4 regions of the Micromonospora sp. DT178 genome follow, and region 4 is predicted to be linked to each of the others. Evidence: riboswitches for the same ligand, from Rfam matches in the RefSeq annotation. Region 4 holds a riboswitch; each other region holds the start of a gene.
What was found. A riboswitch is a leader RNA that binds a small molecule or an ion and turns the genes downstream of it on or off. The one in region 4 is predicted to bind cobalamin.

Region 1 (7,316 bases), on a different contig from region 4:
GGCGTCGACGCCGAGCCGCCGGCACACCGTCACGGCGCGGGGCAGGTGGAAGGACTGGGTCACCACCGTCGCCCGCTCCACCCCGTAGACCCGCTTCGCGCGGGCGCACGAGTCGTACGTGTCGAAGCCGGCAGGGTCCAGCACCACCCTGGTCGCCGACACGCCGTTGTCGACCAGCCAGCGCCGCATCGCGGCCGGCTCGTCGTAGTCGGGGTTCATGTTGTCGCCGGAGAGCAGGATGGCGCGTACCTTGCCGGTGGCGAGCAGCCGCCGGGCGATCTCCAGGCGGCCGGTGAGGAACGGCGACGGGGTCCCGTCGGGGTGGACCTTGGTGCCCAGCACCAGGGCGACCGGCGCCTCCGGGACGTCCCGCTCGGCGAAGATGTGCCCGTCCGCCCCGCCGCGGATCCAGTGCACGCTGGCCAGGGTGCCGCCGGTCAGGAGCACCGCGCCGACGACGGCCGCGACGACGGCGCGACGCAGCCAGCGCGTACGCCGGCGAGCGGCCGGGCGCGGCCTTCGGGTCAGCTTGGGGAGTCGGGGCCGCATGGGGCGAGTATCCCAGGGCCGCCCGACGACCGGTCCCGCCCCCGGCCGTGCGCGGTCGCCGGCCGAGCGGTCAACCATGCGATGCCGGAAGCCGGCCCGCTTCCGATGCAGCGAGCCGGCCGGGCGTCTCCGAGGTCACCCCCGGGATGGATCAGGCAGGCACCGTCCCGTTGAGGTACGCGTTGATCTGGTCGATCTCCAGCGCGTTGAAGACCTCAGGCTGGGCGGCGGCCTGGTTCGAGTTGATGATCCGCTTGAACAGGTTGTAGTGCGCCATCGACCGCAGCCCGATGACGCGGTTGGGGGTGACCAGGTAACCGGTGCCGCCGGTGCTCCAGATGAGGTACATCAGTCCATCCTTAGTGACAATCTCGGGGGGAGATCCGGGCGCCCCGGCGTACGGGGCACCCGTGAGAACCGACTCGGGGTTAATTCGCTGACCGTTCGGCTGGAAGATCTCAAGATGCAGGTGCGCGCCGGTGGAGCGGCCGGTCGATCCCACGTTGCCGATGTGCTGGCCGGCGGCGACCTGCGCGCCCGTCCCGACTCTGGGAGCCTCCCGCATGTGCCCGTAGACACTCCGCCAACCATCGGCGTGCGTGATGGTGGCGTTGTGGCCGAGGCCGCTCGCGCTGTACGAGACGCTGGTCACCGTGCCCGCCGCGATCGAACGGATCGGATAGCCGAGAATCCCCGAGTAGCTGTAGTCGGTGCCGTTGTGCATCCTGGACTCGCCAGTGATCGGATCTGTCCGCATCCCATACGAGGACGTGATCGGGACCCATTTGTCGAATGGCCGGTTCCATCTCGGCGTCGCGCCGTACGCGGCTTCCGCGAGCCACGCCTCCGGGATGATGCCGGCCGCCAGCGTGGCGGTGACCAGGCCAAGCAGATGGCGACGGTCGATGCCACGCGACGCCGCCCCATCCCCCGGCGATGTTTCGTCGAACGTCTGCATTCGGCCCCTTGCTCACAATGGATGACGAACGATCCGCACCGGGGAGACCACCGACCGTGACTTCTGCTCAGTTCCGGGCCGCTGGTTCGGGACGGGCTGACCAACCCCTTCGGCGGCGAACCAGCGAGCCCGCGTGCATCTGGGATCTTGGATATTAGGGGATCGAACTCCGTTGGTGTCAAGACTCGGTTTCCGCCCGGGGGGACATCGCGTCAGCTTGTGGCGGTGGCGGTGCGGACGGTTCTGCTGAGGGTCGCGGCGAGTGCGAGCAGCGTGAGCCATCCGGCCAGGACGAAGGTCAGCGTCGGCGCTCCGAGCAGGGCGATCAAGGCACCGCCGGCCATGGCCCCTACTGCCGCGCCTCCGGTGGTGAGGGTGTCGATCGCGCTGGTCACTCTGCCCCGGAGCGCGTCGGGGGTGATGGCGAGCCGGTAGGAGTCAAGCGCGACGTTGTAGACCGGCGAGACCACCGACTCCGCGAACGCCACGACCAGGAGCAGCCACCACGTCGGCGCTGTCGCGTAGAACGGAAAGGCCGACGCCTCGATCCACAGCATCGTGATGGACAGCGCCCCGAGTGGAAATCGGCGGCTGAGCGCTGGTGCCAGCAGGTTCCCGAACAGGGCGCCGACGGCTGCGCCGGCGAAGACGATGCCGACCTGCGTGGGGCTCGCGTCCAGGCGCTGGGCCAGCATGATGATCAGCAGGTAGCCGGCGCCGTACCGCAGGCTGTCCGCCGCGTCGAGCAGAGCCAGCGTCCGGATCACCGGATTGCGCCACAGCCAGGCCAGCCCGTGACCGATGTCGGCCAGGAGCACGCGCGGCGAGGCCGACGTGGCCGATTGTTGCTGGAAGTCGGCGCGGATGGTCAGCAGGGACACGGCCGAGGCCAGGAACGAGGCGGCGTTGATCGCGAACGGGACCACCCGGCCCACGGCGTAGGCGATGCCAGCCACGGAGGCGCCGACGATCCGGAGCGCGTTGGACATCGCCCCGATCGTTGCGAGCGCGCCAGGCAGGTCACTCCTGGCGACGATGTTCGGCAGCGCCGAGCTGTTCGCCGCTGCGAACAGGGTGCTGAGCACACCGTTGAGCAGCGCGACGGCGTACAGCTGCGGCATGCCCAACGCGCCGAGCGCCGCGGCGAGGGGCACGGTGGCGGTCAGCGTCCCACGGCCGATCTCGCACCAGATCATCGTGGATCTGCGATCCCAGCGGTCGACCAGGGCGCCGGCCACCAGCCCGAAGACGATGTAGACCGCAGTCTGGAGGCCGAGCAGGATGCCGGCCTGGGTCGAGGATCCGGTCAGGGCCACGACGAGAAGAGGCAGAGCGAGGAACTGAAGTTGGTCACCCAGATGTGAGACCAACCGTCCGCCGACCAGCAGTCGGAAGTCGCGCTGGCGCCACAGGTGTCGTCGCGGCGTCGAGGTGAGGTTGTCCATGGTGAAGTCCTGTCGATGAATGCGCCTACTCGGCGGGCCGTCACGGGCTCGACAGACACGCGGGTGCGGCGACGCACGGCATCGCAGCGAGAAAAATCACCAGAAGCCGCCGAAAAAGGGCAGACTTCACCCGCGTGTCGCAGCGTGACAGCTAGGACTTACGCGGAGAGGACATGAGCTGAGATCTTAAGGGGCGACGCGACCGCCGGCGACCCGACCGTGGTCACCGAATGGACCACCTGAGCCCGGACCGGACGCGTCCGCGGTCGGCGACCGCCCCGCCAACGGCCACTGTGCGTCCGCAGTGGACGACGCATTGACACGGAAGCGCGTGCCCGGCGAGACTGACGCCACAACTCAATCAGCGCGTATGTATGGGGGAAGTCCGGTCGAAGTCCGGCGCTGGCCCGCAACGGTAGGCCGTCGAGATGCACCTCTGACGGCAAGCCCGAATACCCGACGTACGCGCGGAATCCGCTCCCCCACCCGTCGTGGCCCACGGGTCGGAGTCCCGGTCGACCCCACGCTGCGGTGGTCGTCGGGCTTCTGACGACCGCCGGGCCGGAAAGGCGCTTCCGATGGTCGTCCGCCTGAGCCGGCACCGCCTGCTCGCCCTGTTCTGCGGTGTGCTCACCGCCCTCACCCTCGCGACACCGGCATCAGCCCACGTCTCCCCCACCTCGCCCGCCGGGGTCGGTCGGTCGGAGGCCGCGGCCGGCTGGCTGGCCCGGCAACTCGTCGACGGCGAGCGCCTCGAGGTGGTCTTCGACGGCGTCGCCTACCCCGACCAGGGGCTGACCCTCGACGCGGTGTTCGCCGCCGCCGCCGCCGGCGTCGCCGACGACCCGGGGGCCCGGGCGCTGGCCTGGGTCACCCGACCGGACATCCGCGACGCCTACGTCGGCGACGGCACGACCGAGGCGTACGCGGGCGCGACCGCCAAGCTCGCCCTCGCCGTCCAGGTGCGCGGCGGCGACCCGACCGACATCGGCGGCGTGGACCTGATCGCCCGGCTGCGCTCGCTCCAGGACCCCAGCGGCCGGTTCACCGACCGGTCGGCGTACGGGGACTACAGCAACACGTTCAGCCAGTCGTTCGCCCTCCTCGCCCTGGACCACACCTCGCAGGGCCCGCCCCCGGCGGCCGCCGCCTGGCTGGCCGGCACCCGCTGCCCGGACGGCGGCTACCCGGCGTTGCCCGCGCAACCGGTCTGCACCTCCGACGTGGACGCCACCGCGCTCGCGGTGCAGGCGCTGCGGGTCGCCGACCGCCCGACCGACGCCGCCGCCGGGCTGAGCTGGCTGCTGTCCGTGCAGCGCGCCGACGGCGGTTTCGCCAACGCCGCCGGTACCCCGAACGCCAACAGCACCGGCCTCGCCGCGCAGGCGCTGCACGACGGTCACCGACCGCTGGCCTGGGCACGGGCGCGGGTGTTCCTCGCCGGGCTCCAGGTCGGCTGCGCCGGGGCACCGGCCGACCGGGGCGCGGTCGACTTCGACGGCGGCACCTTCGACCCGGGCACCGCCGCCCGGGCCACCGGCCAGGCCGTCCTCGGCCTGACCGGCACCGGGTACGCCCGGCTGTCCGCGGCCGGCGCCACCCCGGGCACGCCAATCCCCGCCTGCCCGTGACCCGTCCCGTCGCTCACCCGATTCCAGGAGGAACCGTGTTCCGTCACCGATCCACCGTGCGCGCACGACTCGCCGGCCTGCTGGCCGCTGCCGTCGCCACCGTCGCCCTCACCGCCGTCGAACCCGCCCCACGGGCCGCGCAGGCCGCCGCCTGCACCGGCACCTCCGGCGTCACCGTCGTGGTGGACTTCGCCGCGCTCGGCGGCGGCGTCCAGGTCGCCTGTGCCCCGGGCGATCCGGCCACCGGGGTGGCCGCCCTCCAGGGCGCCGGCTTCACGGTGACCGGCACCCAGCGCTGGGGGCTGGCATTCGTCTGCCGGATCAACGGCAAGCCGACCGTCGCGACCGATCCGTGTGTCAACACCCCGCCCGTCACGGCGTACTGGTCGTACTGGCACGCCTCCAGCGGCGGCGCCTGGTCCTACAGCACGTCCGGCGCGAGCAGCTACAACCCGGCCCCGGGCACCGTCGAGGGCTGGTCGTTCGGCGCGGGCGCCCCGCCGAGCATCGCCGCGCCCTGACCGGAGCCGCACACGGCGTGACCGCGGTGCTGCACCGGGTGTCGGCCACCGCCCCTGGCGTCGCGAGACGTGCGGGCGGTACGGTGTCGGCACCCGGTGCACACCGGGTCCACAACTGCATACGTCCCGTGTGGGGGGAAGCCGGTTCGAAGCCGGCGCTGACCCGCAACCGTGAGCGAGGCTTCGGCCTCGCGAGCCGGAATGCCTCGCCCGGGACGAGCGGCTTCCACTGTCGAGGTTCACAGGGTGAAGTCCGGGCCACCGAGGCCCGCTCCACCCCGCTCATCGCATCATGCGAGCGGGGTGTCGCTGTCCCCGGGTGCTTTCCGGAGCTTCCACCGACCGCTCTGCGAAAGGCACCTCTCATGTCCCGGTCCCGCTCCCGGCGTCTCGGTGTCGGCGTGTTCGCCGCCACGGCGGCGACGATCGCCGCGCTCACCGCCGTACCCCTGACCGTCGTGGCCGCGCCCACCCCGGCCCACGCCGCCGCCGCGCGCGACGCCGCCTCCTGGCTGGCCGGTGAGTTCGCCGACGGGGTGCTGCCCGGCCCGCTCGGCGGCCCCGACTGGGGTCTGACCGTCGACGGGATCCTCGCTCTGTCCGCGACCGGGGTGGACGCGCCGGTCCGTCAGGCCGCGACGGCGCAGGTGGCGGCGCATGTGCGGTCCTACAACAGCTACGACGACTGGGGCATCCCGGGCTTCACCGACGGCGGGGCGACCGCGAAGCTGCTGTACGCCGCCTCCGCCGCCGGAGCTGACCCCACCGACTTCGGCGGCTTCGACCTGCGGACGGAGACCCTGTCGCTGGTCGCCGGGGCGGACGCGGGGCACCAGCGGGGGCGAATCACCAGCCGCACCACCGCCGACAGCGGCCCGGACGCCAGCAACACCTTCGACCAGTCCTTCGCGGTGCTGGGCCTGGCTCGCAGCGGCGACGTGCCGCAGGACACCGTCGACTTCCTCGTCCGGCAGCAGTGCGCGGCCGGTGGGTTCCGGCTCTACCCCGACACCGCCGACGGCCCGTCGCCGTCCTGCGACGAGCAGGCCGGCGCCACCCTCGACGTCGACTCGACCGCAATGGCCGTGCAGGCGCTGCTCGCCGCCGCTGCCGACGGCGCCACCGGCGCCACCGCGGCTGCCGGCAAGGCCGCGGACTGGCTGGTGGAGCAGCAGCACGCCGACGGGTCGTTCGGCGGTTCCGGCCCGACCACCGGCGCGAACTCCAACAGCACCGGCCTGGCCGGACAGGCTCTCGCCGCCGCCGGCCGCGACACCGAGGCCGCGCGGGCCGCGGGCGCGTTGGCCGCACTACAGCTCACCGCGGCAGACGGTGGCGCGGCCGCCGCCGACGCGGGCGCCATCGCCTACAACACCGACAGCCTGGCAACGGCCGTCGCGTCCGGGATCACGGACAACGAACGGGACCAGTGGCGCCGCAGCACCGCACAGGCCCTGCTCGGTCTCGTCCAGGTGCCGCTGGGGCGCATCGGCCTCGACCCGCCGCCGTCGTCCCCCGGGCCGACCCCGACCGGCACGGCCTCGCCCACGCCTACCGCCTCCCCGACGGCCACCACCTCTCCCACGCCCACCGGGTCACCGACGCCCCCCGTGCCTGCCAGCCCGACACCGAGCCCGTCCGCGACCACCGGGTCGCCGACGCCGTCCGCCATGGCATCGGCGACCGCCGCCCCGAGTGCGACCCCGACCACCCCCGGCCTCGGCGGGCTGCCGACGACCGGCGCGGCGATCACCAGCTATGTGCTGATCGCGTTCCTGCTGGTCGGGGGCGGGGTGCTGCTCCTCGTACTCGGCCGTCGGCGGGCGGCATGACCGTCCGGGCCGCCCGCGCCGGTCTGGTCGTCGCCCTCACCGCCGCCGGCACGATGGTCGGATCGGGCACCCCCGCCAGGGCCGCCGGCTCGGCCGGCTACTGCCCGGACGCCTCCGGCGTCACGGTGGTGGTCGACTTCAACGAACTCGGCGGCGGGACCGTGGTGCGGTGCGCCCGGGGCGAGCAGTCCACCGGCCTGGCGGCGCTCAAGAACGCCGGCTTCCAGATCACCGGCACGCTGCGCTGGGGCGAGGGGTTCGTCTGCCGGATCGAGGGAAAGCCGTCGACGGCGTCCGAGAAGTGCGTCGACACGCCGCCCGCCAGCGCCTACTGGTCGTACTGGCACGCGGCCAGCGGCGGCAGCTGGACGTACAGCGAC
Region 2 (7,316 bases), on a different contig from region 4:
CCCCCCGCACGGCACAAAAAGCCAGGGGCGATATTGAACCTCCGCGTGGCACCCGCCAGCGTTCGCTGCTGCGCACCGCCGGCGGCCAGTTCGTCCTGTGGGCCTACGCCGCGATCGCCTTCGGCCCGCTGCTGCTGGTGCTGATCGGATCGCTGCGGAGCAACGCGGAGATCCTCCAGGCACCGGTCGGGCTGCCCAGCTCGTTCGACCTGAGCAACTACACCCGGGCCTGGCAGACCGCGTCGATCTCGACGTACTTCGTCAACTCCCTGACCGTCACCTGCGCCTCGGTGGCGCTGTGCGTCAGCGTGTCGGCGATGGCCGCCTACGCCCTGTCCAGGTGGAAGTTCCGGGGCCGCGCCCTGCTGGCGGCGTTCTTCCTGTCCGGGTTGATGATCCCCGCGAAGCTCGGCCTGCTGCCGGTGTTCTACATGTTCCAGTCGATGGGTCTGATCGACAGCCGGATCGGGTTGGTGCTGCTCTACGCGGCGAGCGGAATCCCGTTCTCGATCTTCGTGATCATGGGCTTCATGCGGGGACTACCCGGTGAGCTGGAGGAGGCCGCGCGCATCGACGGGGCACACGAGGGCCGGCTGTTCGTGTCGGTCGTCCTGCCCCTGATGCGGCCGGCGCTCGCGGTCGCCACGGTCTTCCAGTTCGCGCCGACCTGGAACGACTTCTTCTATCCGTTGGTGCTGCTGCGCAGCGGGGACAAGTACACCGTCCCGGTCGGGCTGACCCGGTTCTTCGGCGAGTTCGCCGCCGACCGCGGCACCCTCTTCGCCGGACTCGTGATCGCCCTGGTGCCGCTGGCCGTGGTGTTCGCCCTCGCGACCAAGCAGATCGTCGCGGGCCTGACCGCAGGGATGTCACGTTGACGACGACGATCACCATCGACGGCGGCAAGTCGGAGCTCCGGCTGCTGCTACGTGCCGCGGCGGGCCGCCAGCTCGGCGTCGGCCCGGGCTTCTCCTACCAGCCCCACGAGGACGGCGTCGACCGGATCCTGGCCGCGGTTCGTGGCGCCGCGGCGACGATCTCCCTTCCCGAACAGGTGGCGGGCGTGGTGGCCGGCCTGACCGGCGTGCCGGGGGAGTCGGCGGAACGCCGACGCCTCGCCCTCGCCCTCGAACGGCAGTTCGGCGGTCCGGCCGTGGTCGTGGAGGACAGCATCCTCGCGCACGCCGGCGCTCTCGGCGGCCCCGGCGTACTGCTGTGTGTCGGGACCGGAACGACCGTGCTCGCCGTGGACGCCGACGGCGACCACGCCCGGCTCGACGGATGGGGTCCCCACCTCGGTGACCGGGGCAGCGCGTACGCCATCGGGCTGGCCGGAATGCGCGCCGCGACCGCGTCGTACGACCGGGTGGGGCCGGCCACCGTGCTGGTCGACCGCCTCGTCGCGGCGCTCGGCGGCGTCGACCTGGCCGCGCTGCAGCGGTACTACCGGGACCCGGCCATGATCTCGCGTACGGCGGCCTTCGCCCGCGAGGTGCTCGACGCGGCCGCCGGGGCCGACCCGGTGGCGGGCCGGATCTGCGCCGGGGCCGCGGCCGACCTCGCCGACGCGGCACAGGCGGCAACCGACCGGCTCGGTCTCGGCGGGGCAGCCCGCCGGGTGTCCTTCAGCGGACGGCTGCTGACGCCGGGCAACCCTCTTCACCAGGCGCTGTCGGCCGAACTCGAGGCCAGAGGGCTGCCCCTGGTGACGCCCAGAGCGGAGCCGCTCGACGGCGGTCCGGCGCTCCTGAGCGGTGCCGCCCCCTACGCGCGCCTGCTGGCGCGCCAGGGCGGCGCCGCGTGAGGGCCGGGCACGGGGTGGCGCGACTCGAGGTTGTGCCCGGGGAACCCATGGGTGGGTACGCCGACCGCTCGGACGGCGTGCGGAGCGTGCTCGACCCGCTGGAGGTCCATGTCGTGACCTTCGCCGACGAGGGCCACCGGTTCGCCCTGGTGGTCGCGGACCTCATCTGCGTCAACGTCGACGTCGTCGACCGGATCCGGGCCGCCATGCGGGACGTCGGCGTGCAGTCCTGCTGGGTCGCCGCCACCCACACCCACGCGAGCCCCGAGGCGGGCTGCAGTCCCGGCGGCGACGCCACGCCACGGCACGTCGCCGACCGGCTCGAAGCCGCGTCCCTCGTGGCCGCGCGGTCTGCCGTGGCGTCCGAGCGTGCCGCCCGACTCGGCTCCGCCCGCACGCTGGTTCCCCAACTGGCCGGTCACCGTAACGTCGCTGATCCGGCTCCCCTGGACATTCCCGTCGACACCATCGTGGTCACCGCGGGTACCGAAGTGGTGGGGCTGGTCGTGGTCTCACCGGTCCACCCGACCATCCTTCCCGCCGACAACAACCATGTGAGCGCGGACCTCAACGGCGGCATCCGCCGGGCGCTGGCCACGCCGGACCGGTGGGTGGTCGTCGCCACCGGAGCGGCCGGCGACATCAGCACCCGGCACACCCGTCAGGGGCGGGGGCTCGACGAGGCGGACCGGCTCGGCGCCTGGCTGGCCGACCGGGTCGAACCGGTGTCGCCGCGCGCCGGCGAGGGTGCCGCGCCGCCGGTACGCCCTCCGGTTGTGCGGACGGTGACGCTCGCGCCGAAGCAGCCGGCGGAACTCGACGTCGCCGCGCGTCAGACCCCGCCGCCGGGGGGCGGGAACGAACGCATCCACCGGGTCATGCAGCAGGGGCTGCGGATCGCGGCGGAACAGGCCGCCCGGCAGCGCACGGAACCGTACGTGATCGACGTGGAGGCGGTGGACCTCGACGGCGTCACGGTCGTGGCCGTTCCCGGCGAACTGTTCCTGGAACTGGGCGAGACGATCCGTGCCGCGGCGCCGGACCCGGCACGGGACGTCGTGGTCCTCGGCTACGCGAACGGCTACCTCGGCTACCTACCCACCCGTGACACGCAACCCTGCTACGAAACCTACGCCAGTCCGGTCACCTCGGGCAGCGGCGAGATCGTCGTCGAGGCCGCCGTGGCGGCCGCCACGGCGGCCGTCGGCAACCGGGACCACTCCAGGAGGATCAATGCCTGAGCCTGCCTACGCCAACATCGCCCGGACCGCACTCGAACAGGTCCTGTCAACGCAGCTCGACGCCATCGAGGCAGCGGCCGGGCTCGTCGCCGACGCCATCGCCGCCGGTGGTGTCCTGCAGGCGTTCGGGACCGGCCACTCGCGGATCGTCACCCTCGAACTCGCGGGGCGTGCCGGCGGGCTCGCCGCCGTCAGCATGCTGGCGGTCAAGGATCTCGTGATGTTCGGTGGCGCCGAGCCGGGGCCGATCCTCGATCCGACGTACGAGCGCGAGCCCGGCCTCGCCGAGCGGATCTACCAGCTCGCCGCACCCTCCGCGCACGATGCCTTCCTGATCGTCTCGAACTCCGGAATCAACGCCGCCGTCACCGAGATGGCGGTGCTGGCCCGCGAGCGCTCCCATCCGATCGTGGCGGTCACCTCACTGGCACACACCCGCTCGGACGGTGCCCGTGCGACCCAGGGACCGCATCTCGCCGACCTGGCGGATGTGGTGATCGACAACCGGGCGCCGGCGGGGGACGCGGCACTGGAGATCACCCCAGGAGTTCGGATCGGGGCGGTCTCGTCGTTCACCGGAGTCCTCATCGCGCAGCTACTCACCGAACTGGTCTGCCGCCGGTTGCTGGGCCGCGACATCGACCCGCCCGTGCACGTATCCGCGAACCTCGCGCGGGGCGACGCGCACAACCGCGTCCTCTACGAGCGGTACCGCGATCGGGTTCGCCCGATCGAACCCTGATCAGCCGGGACGAAGGCTCCCGGGCATGAGCCTCCTGGTCGAGTTGGCCCTTCAGCGGGTCGTCGACCGGCTCGGTGAGCCGGCGGATCGGTGTGAGTGGGTGCTCGCCCGGGCGTGGGATGCGGTTGCGGCACGACGGCCGTCGCGACCGCACTCCACGCTCGGCCGGCCAGCGGTCGGGCTCGGCGGTTCGGCCGGCCGTAGGAGGAAACCTTCAGATCTCAGATCAAAGGACGTAGACATCTTTCATGTTTTATCGATGTCCCGCTATATTGCCGAGCAGTGTCGATCTCTCCCGATGACGAGGTGCACATGTTCGACAACCCGACGCTTCGGCGGCGTACCCTGTTGGCTGCCGTCGCCGGCGCCGCGGCCGTCCCCATCGTCGCCGGCCCCGCATGGGCGGCGTTGCCGAAGGTCTACATCGACCCGGGCCACGGCGGCACCGACCCCGGCGCGGTCGGCAACGGGCTGCAGGAGAAGGCCCTGACGCTCGACATCTCCCTGCAACTGCGCAACATCCTGCTGGCCAACTGGGGCGTCGACGTCCGCATGTCCCGGACGACCGACATCACCCGCAGCCTGGCGTACCGCACGGACGACGCCAACGCGTGGGGCGCGAACCTGCTCGTGAGCGTGCACATCAACTCCGGCGGCGGCACCGGCTTCGAGAGCTACCGGTACCCGACGGCGGGCGCGGCCACCGTCAACCTGCACAACGCGCTGCACCCGAGGGTGATCGGCGCCATGCGGACGATCGGCGGGGTCACCGACCGAGGGCTGAAGACCGCGAACTTCCACATGCTGCGCGAGGCGGCCATGCCCGCGGTGCTGACCGAGAACCTCTTCATCGACAGCGTCGCCGACTCGAACCTGCTCAAGCGGGCGGACTTCATCACCGCCGTCGCCCGTGGGCACGCCGAGGGCATCGCCGCCTACCTCGGCCTCGGCACCACCAACCCGCCGCCCACGGGCGGCACCATCGTGGACAACGCCACGGCGGGACGGTTCACGGCGAGCACCAACTGGGGCACCTCCTCGTACTCGGCCCAGCGCTACGGGGCCGACTACCGCTTCGCCAATCCGACGCCCGCCAGCGACGCCGCCTGGTTCAAGGTGAACATCCCGACGGCCGGCGACTACCGGATCGAGGTACGCCACCCGGCCGACCCCGGTTACAACAGCGCGGCCCCGCACGTCGTCGTCACCGCCTCGGGCAACCGCACGGTCAACGTGGACCAGCGCTCCAGCGGCGGCGTGTGGCGCTCGCTGGGCACCTTCGGACTGGCCGCCGGTGACCGCAACCTGGTCGCGGTGAGCCGGTGGACCAGCACCCCCGGCTACGTGGTGGCCGACGCCGTCCGGGTCACCAAGGTCTGATTGCACCGCCTGGGGGCGGACCGGGATCGGGTGACCACAGGATCCCGGTCCGCTCGCACGTCAGTGCCAGTTGTGGAACTCGAGCACCTGGCAGACCAGGACCGCGCCGCCGGTACGGGCCGACAGCTCCTCGGCGCGCAGCGCGACCGTACCGAGCGGACGACAGCCTCCGCGCCGCCGAGGGCGGGCATCGACGCGGACGCCGGGCCGGCGATCGACGGGCGTCACCCGGGCCGCCGATGACACGCCCGAGACCGACATGTGGCGTGTGACAACGACGCCAACCCTATATATGGTGTCGGCGCAGCTGGTTCGGCCGCTCATCCGGAGCGGTCGAGGCAAGAGGGAACCCGGTGGGAATCCGGGACTGCCCCGCAGCGGTGAGTGGGAACGACCGCCGTCATCAGCACTGGGCCGCCAGCGGCCTGGGAAGCGACGGCCAGTAGGAGACCGGCGAGCCCGGTCGCGCCCGCGAGTCCGAAGACCTGCCAGTGCGCCGTACGCCCGCATCCGGGTGTGCGGCGGTCCGAGGCCTCGTGGGACGGCCGACGCCATCCCGACGCGTGCCTGCGCGCGTCGTCGTCGGTGTCCGCTCCCCGCGTGCCCAGGAGTTCCGTCTGGGATCAAGGCTCGCGAGGAGTGAGTGGTGACAGTCACCGAGGTTGTTCCGGCCGACGGCACGGCGGTCGACGATGCGGCCGTGGCGGGCCAGCGGCGGCCGCAGATGCGGGTCCGCAAGCGCGACGGCGGCACCGAGGTGGTCGACGTCAACAGGATCGTCCGCGCGGTCGAGCGGTGGGCCGACGACCTCGCCGACGTCGACCCGCTGCGGGTGGCGACCCGGACGATCAGCGGCCTGTACGACGGGGCGACGACGGCCGAACTGGACCGGCTGTCCATCCAGACCGCCGCGGAGATGATCGGTGAGGAGCCGCAGTACTCGCGGCTGGCGGCCCGCCTGCTGGCCGGGTACGTCGACAAGGAGGTCCGCCGGCAGGGCATCGGCTCCTTCAGCGAGGCGATCCGGCGCGGCCACGCCGAGGGCCTGATCGGCGACGACACCGCGGCGTTCGTCGCGGCCCACGCGAGCGCCTTCGACGCCGCCGTCGACCCGCGCGGCGACCTGCGCTTCGAGTACTTCGGGCTGCGTACGGTCTACGACCGGTACCTGCTTCGCCACCCGACGAGCCGGCTGGTGCTGGAGACCCCGCAGTACTGGCTGCTGCGCGTGTCCTGCGGCCTGTCGCAGGCACCGGACGAGGCGATCGAGTTCTACCGGCTGATGTCGAGCCTGGCGTACCTGCCGAGTTCGCCGACGTTGTTCAACTCCGGCACCCGGCACACCCAGATGTCCTCCTGCTACCTGGTCGACTCCCCGCGCGACGAGCTCGACTCCATCTACCAGCGGTACGCGCAGGTGGCGAACCTGTCGAAGTTCGCCGGCGGGATCGGCATCGCGTTCTCGCGGGTCCGCTCGCGGGGCGCGCTGATCAGGGGCACCAACGGGCAGTCCAACGGGATCGTGCCGTGGCTGCGGACGTTGGACGCCTCGGTGGCGGCGGTCAACCAGGGTGGTCGGCGCAAGGGCGCGGCCTGCGTCTACCTGGAGCCGTGGCACCCGGACGTCGAGGAGTTCCTCCAGCTGCGGGACAACACCGGTGAGGACGCCCGGCGCACCCACAACCTGAACCTGGCCAACTGGATCCCGGACGAGTTCATGCGGCGGGTGGAGTCCGACGGGGTGTGGTCGCTGTTCGACCCTGACGTGGTGCCGGAGCTGCCGGACCTGTGGGGGGAGGAGTTCGACGCGGCGTACCGGGCCGCCGAGGAGCAGGGCCGCTACGTGCGGCAGGTCCCGGCGCGGGAGCTGTACGGGCGGATGATGCGCGCCCTCGCACAGACCGGCAACGGGTGGATGACGTTCAAGGACGCCGCGAACCGGCTGTGCAACCAGACCGCCGAGGCGGGCAACGTGGTGCACCTGTCCAACCTGTGCACCGAGATCGTCGAGGTCTCCAGCGACGCCGAGACCGCCGTGTGCAACCTCGGGTCGGTCAACCTCGCCGCCCACCTGGGCGCGGACGGCATCGACTGGGAGCGGCTGCGCGCCACCGTCCGCACCGCCGTGACGTACCTCGACCGGGTCATC
Region 3 (7,316 bases), on a different contig from region 4:
GCGGGCCGGTCGAGGTGTCGGCCGAGCGCCCGGTGGCGTCGTCGCCACCGCCGGCCCGGTCCGGCCACGTGCCCTCGCCGCCGTCCCGGCCGGTGTCGCCGTCGCGCCCGAGGTCCGGCGCGTCCGCGCCGGCCGGCGTGGTCCCGTCGGCGTCGCCGGGGTCCGGGGCGCCGCCGGCCCCGGCCGGGCCACCGTCCGGGCCACCGGGGCCTCGGCCGCCGGGTCCGCCGCCGCCGTCCGGGCCGGAGTCCGGGCCGTCGTCGGGGCCGCCGTGCTCGTCGGGGTCGTCGTCGCCGGCCCGCTCGAGAGCCTCGTCCAGGCGCTTCTCGTCGAGCCCGGGAGCGTCGAACGGGTCCCGGCGACGCCGGTGCGGCAGGGCCAGCCGGGCAGCGACCCGCACGTCCTCCACCGTGACCGCGTCCCGGCCGTGCCAGGCGGCGTGCGCCAGCGCCGTACGGGCGGTGACGATGTCGGCGCGCATGCCGTCCACGTCGAACGCGGCGCACACCTCGGCGATGCGGCGCAGCGCGGCGTCGGGCAGCAGCACGTGCTCCAGCCGCTGCCGGGCGGCGGCGACCCGGCGGGCGACCTCCGCGTCGGCGTCGGCCCAGCGGGCGGCGAACCCCGCCGGGTCGGCGTCGGCGGCGAGCCGGCGGCGGACCACCTCGACGCGTACGGCCGGGTCGCGGCTGGCGCCGACCTCCACGGTCAGCCCGAACCGGTCCAGCAGCTGGGGGCGCAGCTCCCCCTCCTCCGGGTTCATCGTGCCGACCAGCAGGAACCGGGACGCGTGGCTGACCGAGACGCCCTCGCGCTCGACGTGGCAGCGGCCCATGGCGGCGGCGTCGAGGAGCAGGTCGACCAGGTGGTCGTGAAGCAGGTTGACCTCGTCGACGTAGAGCACCCCGCGGTGGGCGGCGGCGAGCAGGCCGGGCTCGAAGGCGCGCACCCCCTCGCCGAGCGCCTTCTCCAGGTCGAGCGAGCCGACCACCCGGTCCTCGGCCGCCCCGACCGGCAGCTCCACCAGCCGGGCGGGACGCCGCTCGGCGGCCGACGCGGCCGGGTGCGGCCCGTCCGGGCAGGACGGGTCGGGGGCGGCGGGGTCGCAGGCGAAACGGCAGCCGGCCACCCGGTCGACCGGCGGCAACAGCGCCGCCAGGGCCCGTACGGCGGTCGACTTGGCGGTGCCCTTCTCGCCGCGCACGAGCACCCCGCCGATCGCCGGGGAGACGGCGTTGAGCAGCAGGGCCAGCCGCATGTCGTCCATGCCCAGCACGGCGCTGAACGGGAAGGTGGTCATGAGCGTTCCTCCAGGTCGCCCTCGCTGGCCAGGTACGTCTCGCGGAGCCGGTCCAGGGTGGCCGGCTCGGGTTCGGCCCACAGGCCCCGGTCGGCCGCCTCCAGCAGCCGCTCGGTGATGCCGCGCAGCGCCCACGGGTTCGACTGCTCCAGGAACTCCCTCGTGGTGTCGTCGAAGACGTACGCGGCGCTCAGGTGCTCGTACATCCAGTCGTCGACGACGCCGGCGGTGGCGTCGTAGCCGAACAGGTAGTCGACGGTGGCGGCCAGCTCGAAGGCGCCCTTGTAGCCGTGCCGGCGCATCGCGGCGATCCACTTCGGATTGACCACCCGGGCCCGGAACACCCGCCGGGTCTCCTCGCCGAGGGTGCGGGTGCGCACGTCGTGCGGCATCGCCGAGTCCCCCACGTACGCGGCCGGGGCGGCGCCGGTGAGGTGGCGGACCATCGCCACCATGCCGCCGTGGTACTGGAAGTAGTCGTCGGAGTCGACGATGTCGTGCTCGCGGGTGTCCTGGTTCTTGACCGCCACGGCGATCCGGGCGAAGGAGCGTTCCATGTCGGCGCGCGCCTCCCGCCCGTCCAGCCCCCGGCCGTAGGCGTAGCCGCCCCAGACGGCGTACACCTCGGCGAGGTCGGCGTCGCTGCGCCAGTTGCGGGCGTCGATCAGCGGCAGCAGCCCGGCCCCGTACGCCCCGGGCTTCGAGCCGAAGACGCGGGCGGTGGCCCGCCGCTCGTCGCCGTGTTCGGCGAGGTCGGCGGCGACGTGCGCGCGCAGGAAGTTCTGCTCGGCGGGCTCGTCCAGGGCGGCCACCAGCCGCACCGCGTCGTCGATGAGCGCGACCACGTGCGGGAAGGCGTCGCGGAAGAAGCCGGAGATGCGCACGGTGACGTCGACGCGGGGGCGGCCCAGCTCCGCCGTCGGCACCACCTCGACGCCGGTGACCCGGCGGGACCGGTCGTCCCACGTCGGGCGGCAGCCGAGCAGGGCGAGGATCTCGGCGATGTCGTCGCCCTGGGTGCGCATGGCGCTGGTGCCCCAGACCGTGAGCCCGACCGAGCGGGGGTACTCCCCGGTGTCGGCGAGGTGCCGGGCGAGCAGCGAGTCGGCCAGGGCCACGCCGACGTCCCAGGCGTTGCGGCTCGGGATGGCCTTCGGGTCGACGGAGTAGAAGTTCCGGCCGGTGGGGAGCACGTTGACCAGGCCCCGGGTGGGCGAGCCGGACGGGCCGGGCGGCACGAACCGCCCGTCGAGCGCGCCCACCACCCGATCGATCTCGTCGGTCGTACGGTCCAGGCGCGGCACCAGCTCGGTGGCGGCGAAACGGAGCACCGCGGCGGCGTCCGGTACGGCCCGCCCGGCCACCTCCCCGACCACCGCGTCGACGGCGTCGGCGTCCCAGCCGAGGGTCTCCATGCCGACGACCAGCCGGCGGGCCAGGGCCTCGATGAGGTCGACCGCGTCGGCGGCGGTGACGCCCGGCCCCTCCACGGTCTCGGTCAGCGCCTCGGGCACGGTGAGCCGCTCCCCGGGGGCGGCGAGCAGCGCCTGCTCGTCCAGCCCGTACGCGCCGGCCAGCGCCTGCCGCAGGCCGGGCAGCGCGCGGGCGCCGCCCCAGACCTGCGGGGCGCGCAGCACGGCGAGCACGAGGTTGACCCGGGCCTCGCCGGTGGGCGCGGCGGCGAGGATGTGCAGGCCGTCGCGGATCTGCACGTCCTTGACCTCGCACAGGTAGCCGTCGAGGTGCAGCACGAAGTCGTCGAAGTCGTCGGCGTCGGGCATCCGCTCGGCGTGCAGGTCGTGGTGCAGCTCGGCGGCGCGTACCAGCTCCCAGATCTGGGCCCGCAGGGTCGGCACCTTGGCCGGGTCGAGGGCCTGCACGGTGGCGTACTCGTCGAGCAGCTGCTCCAGCTTCGCCAGGTCCCCGTACGTCTCGGCGCGGGCCATCGGCGGCACGAGGTGGTCGACGACGACGGCGTGCGCGCGCCGCTTGGCCTGCGTGCCCTCGCCGGGGTCGTTGACGATGAACGGGTAGACCAGCGGCAGGTCGCCGAGGACGGCGTCCGGGGCGCAGTCGGCGGCCAGCCCGAGGCCCTTGCCGGGCAGCCACTCCAGGGTGCCGTGCTTGCCCAGGTGCACCACGGCGTCCGCGCCGAACCCGCCGTCGGCGACGGGCGCGGCCAGCCAGCGGTACGCGGCCAGGTAGTGGTGGCTGGGCGGCAGGTCCGGGTCGTGGTAGATGGCGATCGGGTTCTCCCCGAAACCGCGCGGCGGCTGGATCAGCAGCACCACGTTGCCGAAGCGCAGCCCGGCGAGCACGATGTCGCCGCCGTCGGTGTAGAGCCCGCCGGGCGGCTCGCCCCAGTGGGCGAGCATCCGTTCCCGCAGCTCCGCCGGCACCTGCGCGAACCACCGCCGGTACGTCTCCCCCGGCACCCGCGCCTCGGCGGCGCCGAGCTGCTCCGGGGTGAGCCACTCGACGTCGTGGCCGCCGGCGGCGATGAGGGCGTGGATGAGCGCGTCGCCGTCGTCGGGCACCGGCGCGTCGCCGAGGTGGTAGCCGGCGTCGGCCAGGGCGGCGAGCAGCCGCACCGCCGAGGCGGGGGTGTCCAGGCCGACGGCGTTGCCGACCCTGGAGTGCTTCGTCGGGTACGAGCTGAGCACGACCGCGAGCCGCTTGTCGGCCTGGGGCACGTGCCGCAGCCGGGCGTGCCGCACGGCGATGCCGGCCACCCGGGCGGCCCGCTCGGGGTCGGCGGCGTAGGTGGACAGCCCGTCGGCGTCGATCTTCTTGAACGAGAACGGCACGGTGACGATCCGGCCGTCGAACTCGGGGATCGCCACCTGCATCGCGGCGTCCAGCGGGGACAGCCCGGCGTCGCTGGCGGCCCACTGCTCGCGCGTGCTGGTCAGGCAGAGCGCCTGGATCACCGGCACGTCCAGGGCGGCGAGCGCGCCCACGTCCCAGGCGTCCTCGTCCCCTCCGCCGGAGGCGTCGGCGGCGACCGTGCCGCCGGCGGCGAGCACGGTGACCAGCAGGGCGTCGCAGCGGGCGAAGAGCCCGAGCGGCCCCGCGCCGGCGGTGAGTCCGCGCAGCGAGCCGCAGTAGATGGGCAGCGGGTCGCCGCCGGCCGCGTCGACCGCGTCGGCGAGGACGTCGACGAATCCGGTGTTCCCGGCGAGGGCGTGCGCCCGGTAGAAGACGATCCCGACCGTCGGCCGGTCCGGCCGCGCGGGCCGCTCGCCGTGGATGCCGTACGTCGGGGTGGGCGCGGGCGGGGCGAAGCCCTCGCCGGTGAGCAGCACCGTGTCGGAGAGGAAACGGGCGAGCTGGGCGAGGTTCTCCGGCCCGCCCTCGACCAGGTAGGCCAGCGCCTGGGTGGCCACCCCGGAGGCCACGGTGGAGGCCGCCATCAGCTCCGCGTCCGGCACGTTCTCGCCGCCGAGCACGACCGTCGGCACGCCGGAGGCCAGCACCGCGGCCAGCCCGTCCGGCCATGCCTGCCGGCCGCCGAGCAGGCGTACGACGGCGAGGTCGACGCCGTCGAGCAGCGCCGGCACGGCGTCGGCGGCGACCCGGGCGGGGTTGGCGAGCCGGTAGTCGGCGTCGCTGGCGCGGGCGGCGAGCAGGTCGGTGTCGGCGGTGGACAGCAGCAGGATGCGCACGGACAGCTCCGGAGAGTGACGCCCGGGTCGACGCGGGACGACCGGGCGATGCGGGGATGGGCGCGGTTCAGCGGGTACGACGGGCCGGTGGCCCGCTCACCGGCGGGCCCGCGGGGTCGGGCGGCGCGGTGCGGGCGTCAGCGGTACGCGGTGAGGGCGCGCCCGGTCACGGTGGCAACCCGGCCGGGCACGGCGGCGACCCGGCCGGTCACGGTGCGGGCGCCACCGGGTGCCGGGCGACCGACGGCGGGCGCGGTGCGGGCCGGCGGGCGCGCGGCGGCCCGGCGACTGGCCGGCGGCGCGGAAATGCGGCTTCGTGCGGCGATGCGGCCTTGTGCGGCGATGCGGCCGCCCGCGGGAGAGCTGCCGCCAGCGGGGCCGCTGGCACGGCCGGGCACGATGCAACGATGATCGTCGATGGGGGAGACGCGGTGCGTCATCGGGTCCTCCTCGGGTGTCCACGCCCTGGAATCACTCCGACGGCCGAAGTATCCTGGCTCCCGGATCGACGCTCTCCCCCGGCCTTCCAACCGCGCACGCACGGCCGTGACTCGCGAGGGGGGATCGCTCCCCGGTGACAGTGGCGGGACCGCGCCGGAATCGCACCGGCTTCCTTCACTGCCGTCAGGCCGCGAATGCTGCCACACCCCGGGCCGCCGGTCAACGCCACCCCACCCCGGCTCACGGCACCTCGTATCGATCGACGAGGAACGATCGCGACGCCCATTCAGGCACGCCTTTCGCATTGTCGTCGGCCGATGTAAGGTTCGGGCCGTCGAATACGGCGACGGCGGCCCCGGAACGCGCACGGGCCGAGCGTCCCGGCATCCGCGCGCACCCCGGCGCCCGCGTGCCGTTCCGCTTCCCGAGCAGGCAGGCTGCGGCGCGCGGGAGGCGTCCCCGCCCGCCCGACGTGGTGACGGGGACCTCGACCACGGTCGACGTCGGCTCACCGGTCGGCGAGCCCCGATTCGTAGCCCGCGATGACCGGTTGCGCCCGGTCGCGGGCGGCCAGCTTCGTCAGCAACCGGCCGTCTTCACGGTGCCCCGGCTGAGCTGCAGGTGCCGCTCGATCTCGGCGTTGGACGTCCCACGGGTGATCAACGTCAACACCTCCCGCTCCCGCCGGTCACCCCGTCGAGCCGTCCGGGCACCCGCCGGGCGGCCGGCGGACGTCCTCCCCGTCAGGCCGGATCGCCCGGCGCGGTGGGGCGGGACGCGACGCACCAGGCGGCGGTCGCGGCGACCGCCACCGTCGCGCTGAACAGGAAGGGGGCCCGCATGCCCAGGCCGGCGGCCAGCGCCCCGCCGGCGAGAGCCCCGAGCGCGGTGCAGCCGTAGGAGAGCATCCGGGAGGCGGCGACCACCCGACCGAGCAGGTCGCCGGGCACGAGGCGTTGCCGGACCGACAGCGCGGCCACGTTGAGGACCGCGAACGACGCGCTGGTGGTGACGACGACGACCACCGCGGCGATCCGGTGCGGCGCGACGGCCAGGAGGGCCGGCGTCCCGGCCGTGACCGCCATCGACCAGGCCAGCACGGCACGGTGCCGGAACCGGCCGATCAGCCGGTCGGCGACGAGGGAGCCGGCGAGCCCGCCGGCCGCGCCGGTCGCCAGCAGCAGGCCGAAGCCGAGCGCGCCGAGACCGAGGCTCTGCCGCGCGTACAGCACGAAGATCGCGAACCAGGCGCTGTCCGCGGCGGCGACTGCCGCGCCGACGACCACCAGCGTACGGAGCACGGGTTGCCGGGCCAGCCACCGCAGCCCGGCGAGCGCCCCGCGCCTGGCCGGGTCGGCGGCGGCGGCGCTCCGCCCGTCCCCGTCGGCGCCCGACCGTGCCGGGCCGGGGCGGGCCAGGCTCAGCGGCAGGGACAGCACGAGCATGAGGGCCAGCGCGAGCGAGGCGCCGTTGACGGCGAAGGGCAGCGCCGCGCCGACGACGAACAGCATCGCCCCGACCGGCGGACCCACGAACTCGTTGCCCACGATCTCACCCGCCACCAGCCGGCCGTTGGCCCGCTCCAACTGTGCGTCGTCCACCAGTCGGGGGATCGCGGTCTGGGCGGCGGTGTCGCGCAGGGTCTCGCCGACACCGAGCAGGAAGGCGGCGGCGACCACGAGCGCGATCGAGGCCACGCCCGTCGCCACGGCCACGGCCACCGCCGCCAGCACCACGATGCGGCCGGCGTCGGCGGCGGCGATCAGTGCACGGGCCGCCCGACGGTCGGCCAGCGCGCCGGCCAGCAGGCCGGTGACCAGCCACGGCAGGAACTGCGCCGCGGCCACCGCGGCGACCGCCACCGGGTTGTCGCTCAGCGCGGCGGCGAGCAGCGGAAAGGCGGCCACCCG
Region 4 (7,316 bases):
GGCCGGCAACCAGTCGGCGAACAGCAACACCGTGACCCGGACCGGCACCGGCAACCCGCCCGTCGGCACCAACCTGGCGGTCGGCAAGCCGATCACCGCCTCGGGGCACGTGCACACGTTCGTGGCGAGCAACGCCAACGACAACAACGTGGCCACCTACTGGGAGGGCAACGGCAACCCGAGCACGCTGACCGTGCAGCTCGGCGCCAACGCCAGCCTCAGCCAGGTCGTGCTGAAGCTGAATCCGGACTCCGCCTGGGGGGCGCGTACCCAGAACATCACCGTGCTCGGCCGGGACCAGGGCTCCTCGACCTTCACCACCCGGGTCGGTGCCGCGAACTACAGCTTCAACCCGACCAGCGGCAACACCGTGACCATCCCGGTCTCCGGCGCGGCGGCCGACGTGCGGCTCTCGATCGCCTCGAACACCGGCGCCCCGGCCGGGCAGATCGCCGAGTTCCAGGTCATCGGCACCCCGGCGCCCAACCCGGACCTGACCGTGACCGGCATGTCGTTCAGCCCGTCCGCGCCCGTGGAGACGAGCGCCGTCACGCTCTCGGCCACCGTCCGCAACGCCGGCTCGGCGGCCTCCGGCGCCACCAACGTCAACTTCTACCTCGGCAGCAACCGGGTGGGCACCGCGCCGGTCGGCGGCCTGGCGGCCGGCGCCTCGGCCACGGTCACCGCCAACATCGGCACCCGGGACGCGGGCAGCTACCCGCTGAGCGCGAAGGTCGACGAGTCGAACACCGTCGTCGAGCAGGACGACACCAACAACAGCTACACCAACCCGAGCCCGCTGGTGGTCAGCCCGGTCGCCAGCTCCGACCTGGTCGCCGCCGCGGTTGCCTGGTCGCCCGGCACCCCGGCGGCCGGCAACACGGTCAGCTTCTCGGTGTCGGTCCGCAACGCCGGCAGCATCGCCTCCGCGTCCGGCGCGCACGGCATCACGCTCACCGTGCTCAACGAGGCGGGCACGGTCGTCCGTACCCTGACCGGCTCGTACTCCGGCGTGATCAACGCCGGGGCCACGGTCGGCCCGGTCAACCTGGGCACCTGGACCGCCGCGAACGGCAAGTACACCGTCCGGGTGGTGCTCGCGGCCGACGGCAACGAGCTGCCGGTCAAGCAGGCCAACAACACCAGCGACCGCGCGCTCTTCGTGGGGCGCGGCGCCAACATGCCGTACGACATGTACGAGGCCGAGGACGGCGTGGTCGGTGGCGGCGCCAGCGTCGTCGGGCCGAACCGGACCGTCGGCGACCTCGCCGGTGAGGCGTCCGGCCGGCGGGCGGTGACCCTCAACTCGACCGGCAGCTACGTCGAGTGGACCACCCGGGCCAGCACCAACACCCTGGTCACCCGCTTCTCCATCCCGGACGCCCCGGGCGGCGGCGGCATCAACTCGACGCTGAACGTCTACGTCAACGGCAGCTTCCACAAGGCCATCGACCTGACGTCCCGGTACGCCTGGCTCTACGGCAACGAGGCCAGCCCGGGCAACTCGCCGAGCGCGGGCGGACCGCGGCACATCTACGACGAAGCCAACGTCATGCTCAACTCCACGGTGCCGGCCGGCAGCCGGATCCGGCTCCAGAAGGACCCGGCCAACACCACCACGTACGCCATCGACTTCATCAACACCGAGCAGGTGGCGCCGATCGCGAACCCGGACCCGGCGCGCTACACCACGCCGACCGGCTTCACGCACCAGGACGTGCAGAACGCCCTGGACCGGGTGCGGATGGACACCACGGGCAACCTCGTCGGGGTGTACCTGCCGGCGGGCAACTACTCCACCGCGTCGAAGTTCCAGGTGTACGGCAAGGGGGTCAAGGTGACCGGCGCCGGGCCCTGGTACACCCGGTTCAACGCGCCGTCCGGCCAGGACAACACCGACATCGGCTTCCGGGCCGAGAACTCGGCGGCCGGATCGTCCTTCGCGAACTTCGCCTACTTCGGCAACTACACGTCGCGGATCGACGGGCCGGGCAAGGTGTTCGACTTCTCCAACGTGTCGAACATCGTGATCGACAACATCTGGAACGAACACATGGTGTGCCTCTACTGGGGCGCGAACACCGACTACATGACGATCAAGAACTCCCGGATCCGGAACATGTTCGCCGACGGCATCAACATGACCAACGGGAGCACCAACAACCTGGTCAGCAACAACGACGCCCGGGCCACCGGTGACGACAGCTTCGCGCTGTTCTCGGCGATCGACGCGGGCGGCGCGGACATGAAGGACAACATCTACGAGAACCTGACCTCGACCCTGACCTGGCGGGCCGCCGGCGTGGCCGTCTATGGCGGCTACGGCAACACGTTCCGCAACATCTACATCGCGGACACGCTGGTCTACTCCGGCATCACCATCAGCTCGCTCGACTTCGGCTACCCGATGAACGGCTTCGGCGCCAGCCCGCCCACGCGGTTCGAGAACATCTCGATCGTGCGAGCCGGCGGGCACTTCTGGGGCGCGCAGACCTTCCCGGCGATCTGGGTCTTCTCCGCCTCGAAGGTGTTCCAGGGCATCCGGGTCAGCGACGTCGACATCGTCGACCCGACCTACAGCGGCATCATGTTCCAGACCAACTACGTGGGTGGGCAGCCGCAGTTCCCGATCACCGACACGGTCTTCACCAACGTCTCCATCAGCGGCGCCCGCAAGAGCGGTGACGCCTACGACGCGAAGTCCGGCTTCGGCATCTGGGCCAACCCGATGCCGGAGTCGGGGCAGGGCCCGGCCGTCGGGTCGGTCACCTTCAACAACCTTCGCCTGAGCAACAACGCGGTGGACATCCAGAACACCACCTCGACGTTCACCATCAACCGCAACTGACCCACCCCGGTCGCCCCGGGCGGCGGCCGATCTTTCGGGCGGTGCGGTCACCGGACATCCGGTGGCCGCACCGCCCGACCCGTCGTTCGGGTCGCGCTGGTCGGGCCTCGGCCCGGTCAGTGGGCCGGGGTGCCGTGCCGGCCGGCGCCGGCGGCGAACCGGGCCGCGCCGGCCGCCGCGTCGGCGGCCAGCGACTCCATCCCGTACGCCAGCTCCACCTCCAGCGCCGCCGGTTCCGGCAGGCCGGCGCCGGCGAGCAGCGCCGCCCGGTCGTTGCGCAGGCAGGTCTGCGGGTGCCGGGCGAGCTCGGCGGCCAGCCGCTCGGCCGCCGCCCGGGACTCGCCCGGCCCGACCAGCCGGTTCACCAGCCCCATGGCGTACGCCTCCTCGGCCGGCACCGGCCGGCCGGTGAGGATCAGGTCCATCGCCCGGCTCTCGCCGATCAGCCGAGGCAGCCGGACCGTGCCCCCGTCGATCAGCGGCACCCCCCAGCGCCGGCAGAACACCCCGAGCACCGCGTCGGACTCGGCCACCCGCAGGTCGCACCAGAGCGCCAGCTCCAACCCGCCGGCAACCGCGTGACCGGAGATCGCGGCGATCACCGGCTTGCTGAGCGTCATCCGGGTCGGGCCCATCGGGCCGTCCCCCTGCGCCTCGACGCGGTTGCCGCTCGGGGTGCCGATGGCCTTCAGGTCGGCCCCGGCGCAGAACGTGCCGCCGGCCCCCCAGAGCACGGCCACGGAGGCGTCGGGGTCGGCCTCGAAGGCGCGGAACGCGTCGGCCAGCGCCCGGGCGGTCGGCCCGTCGACCGCGTTGCGGGCCGCCGGGCGGTCCAGGATCACCGTGGTCACCGCCGCGGCGCGTTCGACGCGTACCCCCATTGCGACAGCATGCCCCCGGCGGTGCCGGCGGCGCCAGGCGTCAGTGCGGGGCGGACCGGCCCGGGCGGACCAGGGTGGCGCCCAGCGCGGCGCCGACCACGCAGGCCACGCCGACCGCCTGCGGCCAGGCCAGCAGCTCGCCGAGCAGGGCCAGCCCGACCAGCGCCCCGATCGCCGGCTCCAGGCTGAGCAGGACCGCGAAGACCCGGGCCGGCATCCGGCGCAGCGCCGCCATCTCCGCCGAGTACGGCAGCACCGACGACAGCAGCGCCACCGCCGCGCCCAGCGCGAGGGTCCACGGGTCGAGCAGCGCCGTACCGCTGCCGGCGACCCCGAAGGGCAGCACGGCCAGCGCGGCGACCGCCATCCCCAGCGCGAGGCCCCGGCTGCCCGGCACCCGGGCGCTGACCGCCTTGCCGAGCAGCACGTAGGCGGCCCAGCCGACCGCGACGGCCACGCAGCACAGCAGCCCCAGCCGGTCCACCCCCGTCCCGCCGAGCCCGCTGATCAGCAGCACGCCCCCGCCGGCCAGCGCCGCCCACGCCACGTCGGCGAGCCGGCGGCTGCCGGCGAGCGACACCAGCAGCGGCCCGGCGAAGCCGATGGTGACCGCGACCCCCAGCGGCACCCGTTCCAGGGCCGCGTAGAAGGCGAGGTTCATCACCGCGAGGGCCAGCCCGAACGCCCCGACCAGACCGGCGGTGCGCCAGCCCAGGCGCAGCCCCGGCCGGACCAGGACCAGCAGGATGAGCGCGGCGAAGCCGAGCCGCAACGTGGTCGTACCGCCGGCGCTGGTGCTGCCGAAGAGCTGCTTGGCGACGGCCGCCCCGACCTGGGTGGAGAGCATGCCCAGCAGCATCAGCAACGGGGGCGGCACGGCCCGGGGCTGTCCCAGCGCGAGAGTCAGTCGGGTCGCCGGTCGACCGGCCGGCAGCGGGCGGGAGGAGAGTGCGTACACCCGGACCACAGTGGTACCGCGGCGGGCGGCCCGCGACCGGATTTCCACTGCCGCGGGTGCACCGCGCTGCCCGCCGGACCGGGACGGGCCGGGCGGCGCTAGCATCCCGATGGCACGATCATGTGAGGTGCCCCGCGCGAGCGGGGAGAATCGGGAAGCCGGTGCGAATCCGGCACGGGCCCGCCGCGGTGACCGGGGAGCCACCGTCCACGCGTACGCGCAGCCACTGGCCCGCCCGGGCCGGGAAGGCGGACGGCCAGGCGTCGATCCGGGAGTCCGAAGACCGGCCTCGCGTCCGGTGCCCGCGTCAGGTGTGGCGTGGGCCGAGCGCAGCGGGAGCCTGCCTTGGATCTGTACGACGTCATCCACCGCCGCCGGGACGTCCGCGCCCAGTTCACCGGGGCGCCGGTGCCCGAGCAGACGCTGGACCGGGTGCTGGCGGCGGCGCACGCCGCGCCGAGCGTCGGCTACTCGCAGCCCTGGGACTTCGTCCTGGTGCGCGACCCGGAGCTGCGCCGCCGGTTCCACGAGCACGTCCGCACCGAGCGGGACACGTTCGCCGCGACGCTCGACGGGGAGGCGGCCGAGCGGTTCGCCCGCATCAAGATCGACGGCGTCCTGGAGTCGACCCTGTCGGTGGTGGTCACCCACGACCAGTCCCGGGGCGGCCCCGCCGTGCTCGGCCGGCACGCCATCGCCGACACCGGGCTCTACTCGACCTGCCTCGCCATCCAGAACCTCTGGCTCGCCGCCACCGCCGAGGGGCTCGGGGTGGGCTGGGTGTCGTTCTACCGCGAGCCCTGGCTCGCCGAGCTGCTCGGCATCCCCGACGGGATCCGGCCGGTGGCGTGGCTCTGCCTCGGGCCGGTCACCCACTTCGAGCCCGTACCCGACCTGGCCCGGCACGGCTGGCGGCAGAAGCGCCCGCTGGCCGACGCGATCCACCACGACCGCTGGGCGGCACGGGAGCGCTGACCTCGGTGAGGGCGTCCCGTTACGGGCCTGCGGGGGCCCGATCACGTACGGCTGCGGATCCGTCACCGCCGACCGGTTTGCGGCGGCTCCTGCCGGGAAGTCGGTACGGGTGCGAGCACTCTTGACGAAGATCGAGCAGGCATCCGGCCTGGACCGGGTTGGCGACCGGTTGCAGCGCGCCGTCCAGGCCACCCTCCGACCGCAGCGGGTCCGCGACCTGCTGCACGGCGTCTGGCTGGGCCATCCGCTGCACCCGGCGATGGTGCAGGTGCCGGTCGGCGCGTGGATCAGCACGGCGGTGCTGGACCTCATGCCGGGACAGCGCCGGGCCGCCACCACCCTGTGCACGGTGGGCACCGTCAGCGCCCTCCCGGCCGCGGTCGCCGGCCTCAACGACTGGGCGGCACTGGCCCGCGACCAGCGCCGGGTCGGCCTGGTGCACGCCGCCTCCAACAGCGTCGGCCTGGCGTTCTACGCCGGCTCGGTGGCCGCCCGGATGACCGGCCGGCACAACCTCGGCCGTACGCTCGGCTTCCTCGGGCTCGGCGCCGCCAGCATGGGCGCGTACCTCGGCGGGCACCTGGCGTACAAGCAGGGCGCGCAGGTCAACCAGAGCATCTCCGAGCTGCACCGGATGAGCGACGGCTGGCACTCGATCGCGGACATGGCCGCCCTGCCGGAGCGCAAGCTGATCACCCGGGAGGTCGACGACGTCTCGGTGATCCTTTACCGGCACGGCGACGAGGTCACCGTGATGCTGGAGCGCTGCCCGCACCAGAGCGGCCCGCTGGGCGAGGGCGAGGTGCAGGAGATCGACGGGCACGCGTGCGTGGTCTGCCCGTGGCACGGCAGCGCGTTCCGCCTCAACGGTGGCGAGGTCGTGCACGGCCCGTCCGGCAACGACCAGCAGATCCTGCCGACCCGCGTCGTCAACGGCGTCCTGGAGACCCGCCTCCCCTGACCAACACCCTGCGCCGCCCGCCCGGCTCCCGTGCTCTCCGGCCCTGGCCTCCGATGTCGATCAAGAGGTTTGGGTCGAGTTCGATCTCCCTGCCGTGACCAAACCTCTTGATCACCAGAGCGGTATCGGTTGGGCAGGTGCGAGCCGGGTGGGTGGGTCACGGGCGGCGGTGGCGGCCGATCGGTGTGTCGCGGGACGGACCCGGGTGGGTTCGGCCGTGGCCGGTCAGATCGCCGTCGCGGGCGCCAGCGGTCAGCCCGCCGTCGTAGGTGCCGGCGCCGGTGGCCGTGCCGGGGGCGGTCGTGCCCGCGCGAACGATGCCGCTGGCGTACGCGGAGCCGTGACCGGTCGGGTGTGCGGAGTCGTGGGTGCCGGTGTCCGTACCGCCCCGGTCTGCCGAGGTCGCGCTGCCGCGCGGGGTGGTGCCGATGTCCCGGCGACCCGGGCCGCGCCTGGTCGTGGTGGTGCCGCGTGCTGCGGTGCCACGGCGGGCGGCGGCCGTGGTCCGGGCGGCGCCGGCCGGTACGTGGCCCGGTCGGCGGCGTAGGCCCAGGACCGCGCCGATCTGCGCGCCGACGATGCTCGCCACCGCCAGGACGGCGGAGACCGCGAGGGGCCTGTTCACCCGATCGGGTTCGCCGGCCCGGGCGGCTCCCACCGTCACCGTCGGGGCCTGACCGGCATCCGACTCCG

Region 1: linked by a shared signal. The riboswitch ahead of ACLQ22_RS09520 (prenyltransferase/squalene oxidase repeat-containing protein) and the one ahead of bluB (5,6-dimethylbenzimidazole synthase) in region 4 are both predicted to bind cobalamin.
Region 2: linked by a shared signal. The riboswitch ahead of ACLQ22_RS22865 (ribonucleoside-diphosphate reductase subunit alpha) and the one ahead of bluB (5,6-dimethylbenzimidazole synthase) in region 4 are both predicted to bind cobalamin.
Region 3: linked by a shared signal. The riboswitch ahead of cobN (cobaltochelatase subunit CobN) and the one ahead of bluB (5,6-dimethylbenzimidazole synthase) in region 4 are both predicted to bind cobalamin.

The regions. Positions count from the first base shown of each region.
Region 1 covers NZ_JBNCKV010000004.1:167,265-174,580, forward strand. The annotation lists gene ACLQ22_RS09505 (SanA/YdcF family protein) at 1-549, opposite strand, end outside; gene ACLQ22_RS09510 (M23 family metallopeptidase) at 701-1,507, opposite strand; gene ACLQ22_RS09515 (MFS transporter) at 1,720-2,952, opposite strand; cobalamin riboswitch at 3,307-3,430, shown strand; gene ACLQ22_RS09520 (prenyltransferase/squalene oxidase repeat-containing protein) at 3,531-4,583, shown strand; gene ACLQ22_RS09525 (hypothetical protein) at 4,619-5,104, shown strand; cobalamin riboswitch at 5,193-5,332, shown strand; gene ACLQ22_RS09530 (cell wall anchor protein) at 5,470-6,936, shown strand; gene ACLQ22_RS09535 (hypothetical protein) at 6,933-7,316, shown strand, end outside.
Region 2 covers NZ_JBNCKV010000013.1:167,084-174,399, reverse strand. The annotation lists gene ACLQ22_RS22895 (carbohydrate ABC transporter permease) at 1-878, shown strand, start outside; gene ACLQ22_RS22890 (N-acetylglucosamine kinase) at 875-1,804, shown strand; gene ACLQ22_RS22885 (hypothetical protein) at 1,852-3,045, shown strand; gene ACLQ22_RS22880 (sugar isomerase domain-containing protein) at 3,038-3,787, shown strand; gene ACLQ22_RS22875 (N-acetylmuramoyl-L-alanine amidase) at 4,070-5,167, shown strand; gene ACLQ22_RS22870 (hypothetical protein) at 5,228-5,395, opposite strand; cobalamin riboswitch at 5,459-5,673, shown strand; gene ACLQ22_RS22865 (ribonucleoside-diphosphate reductase subunit alpha) at 5,892-7,316, shown strand, end outside.
Region 3 covers NZ_JBNCKV010000007.1:140,561-147,876, reverse strand. The annotation lists partial or broken gene ACLQ22_RS15540 (VWA domain-containing protein) at 1-1,300, opposite strand, end outside; gene cobN (cobaltochelatase subunit CobN) at 1,297-4,965, opposite strand; cobalamin riboswitch at 5,452-5,581, opposite strand; gene ACLQ22_RS15530 (hypothetical protein) at 5,986-6,078, opposite strand; gene ACLQ22_RS15525 (MFS transporter) at 6,150-7,316, opposite strand, start outside.
Region 4 covers NZ_JBNCKV010000029.1:36,415-43,730, reverse strand. The annotation lists gene ACLQ22_RS31045 (discoidin domain-containing protein) at 1-2,848, shown strand, start outside; gene ACLQ22_RS31040 (crotonase/enoyl-CoA hydratase family protein) at 2,965-3,729, opposite strand; gene ACLQ22_RS31035 (EamA family transporter) at 3,770-4,687, opposite strand; cobalamin riboswitch at 4,796-4,993, shown strand; gene bluB (5,6-dimethylbenzimidazole synthase) at 5,033-5,662, shown strand; gene ACLQ22_RS31025 (Rieske 2Fe-2S domain-containing protein) at 5,772-6,623, shown strand; partial or broken gene ACLQ22_RS31020 (LysM peptidoglycan-binding domain-containing protein) at 7,129-7,316, opposite strand, start outside.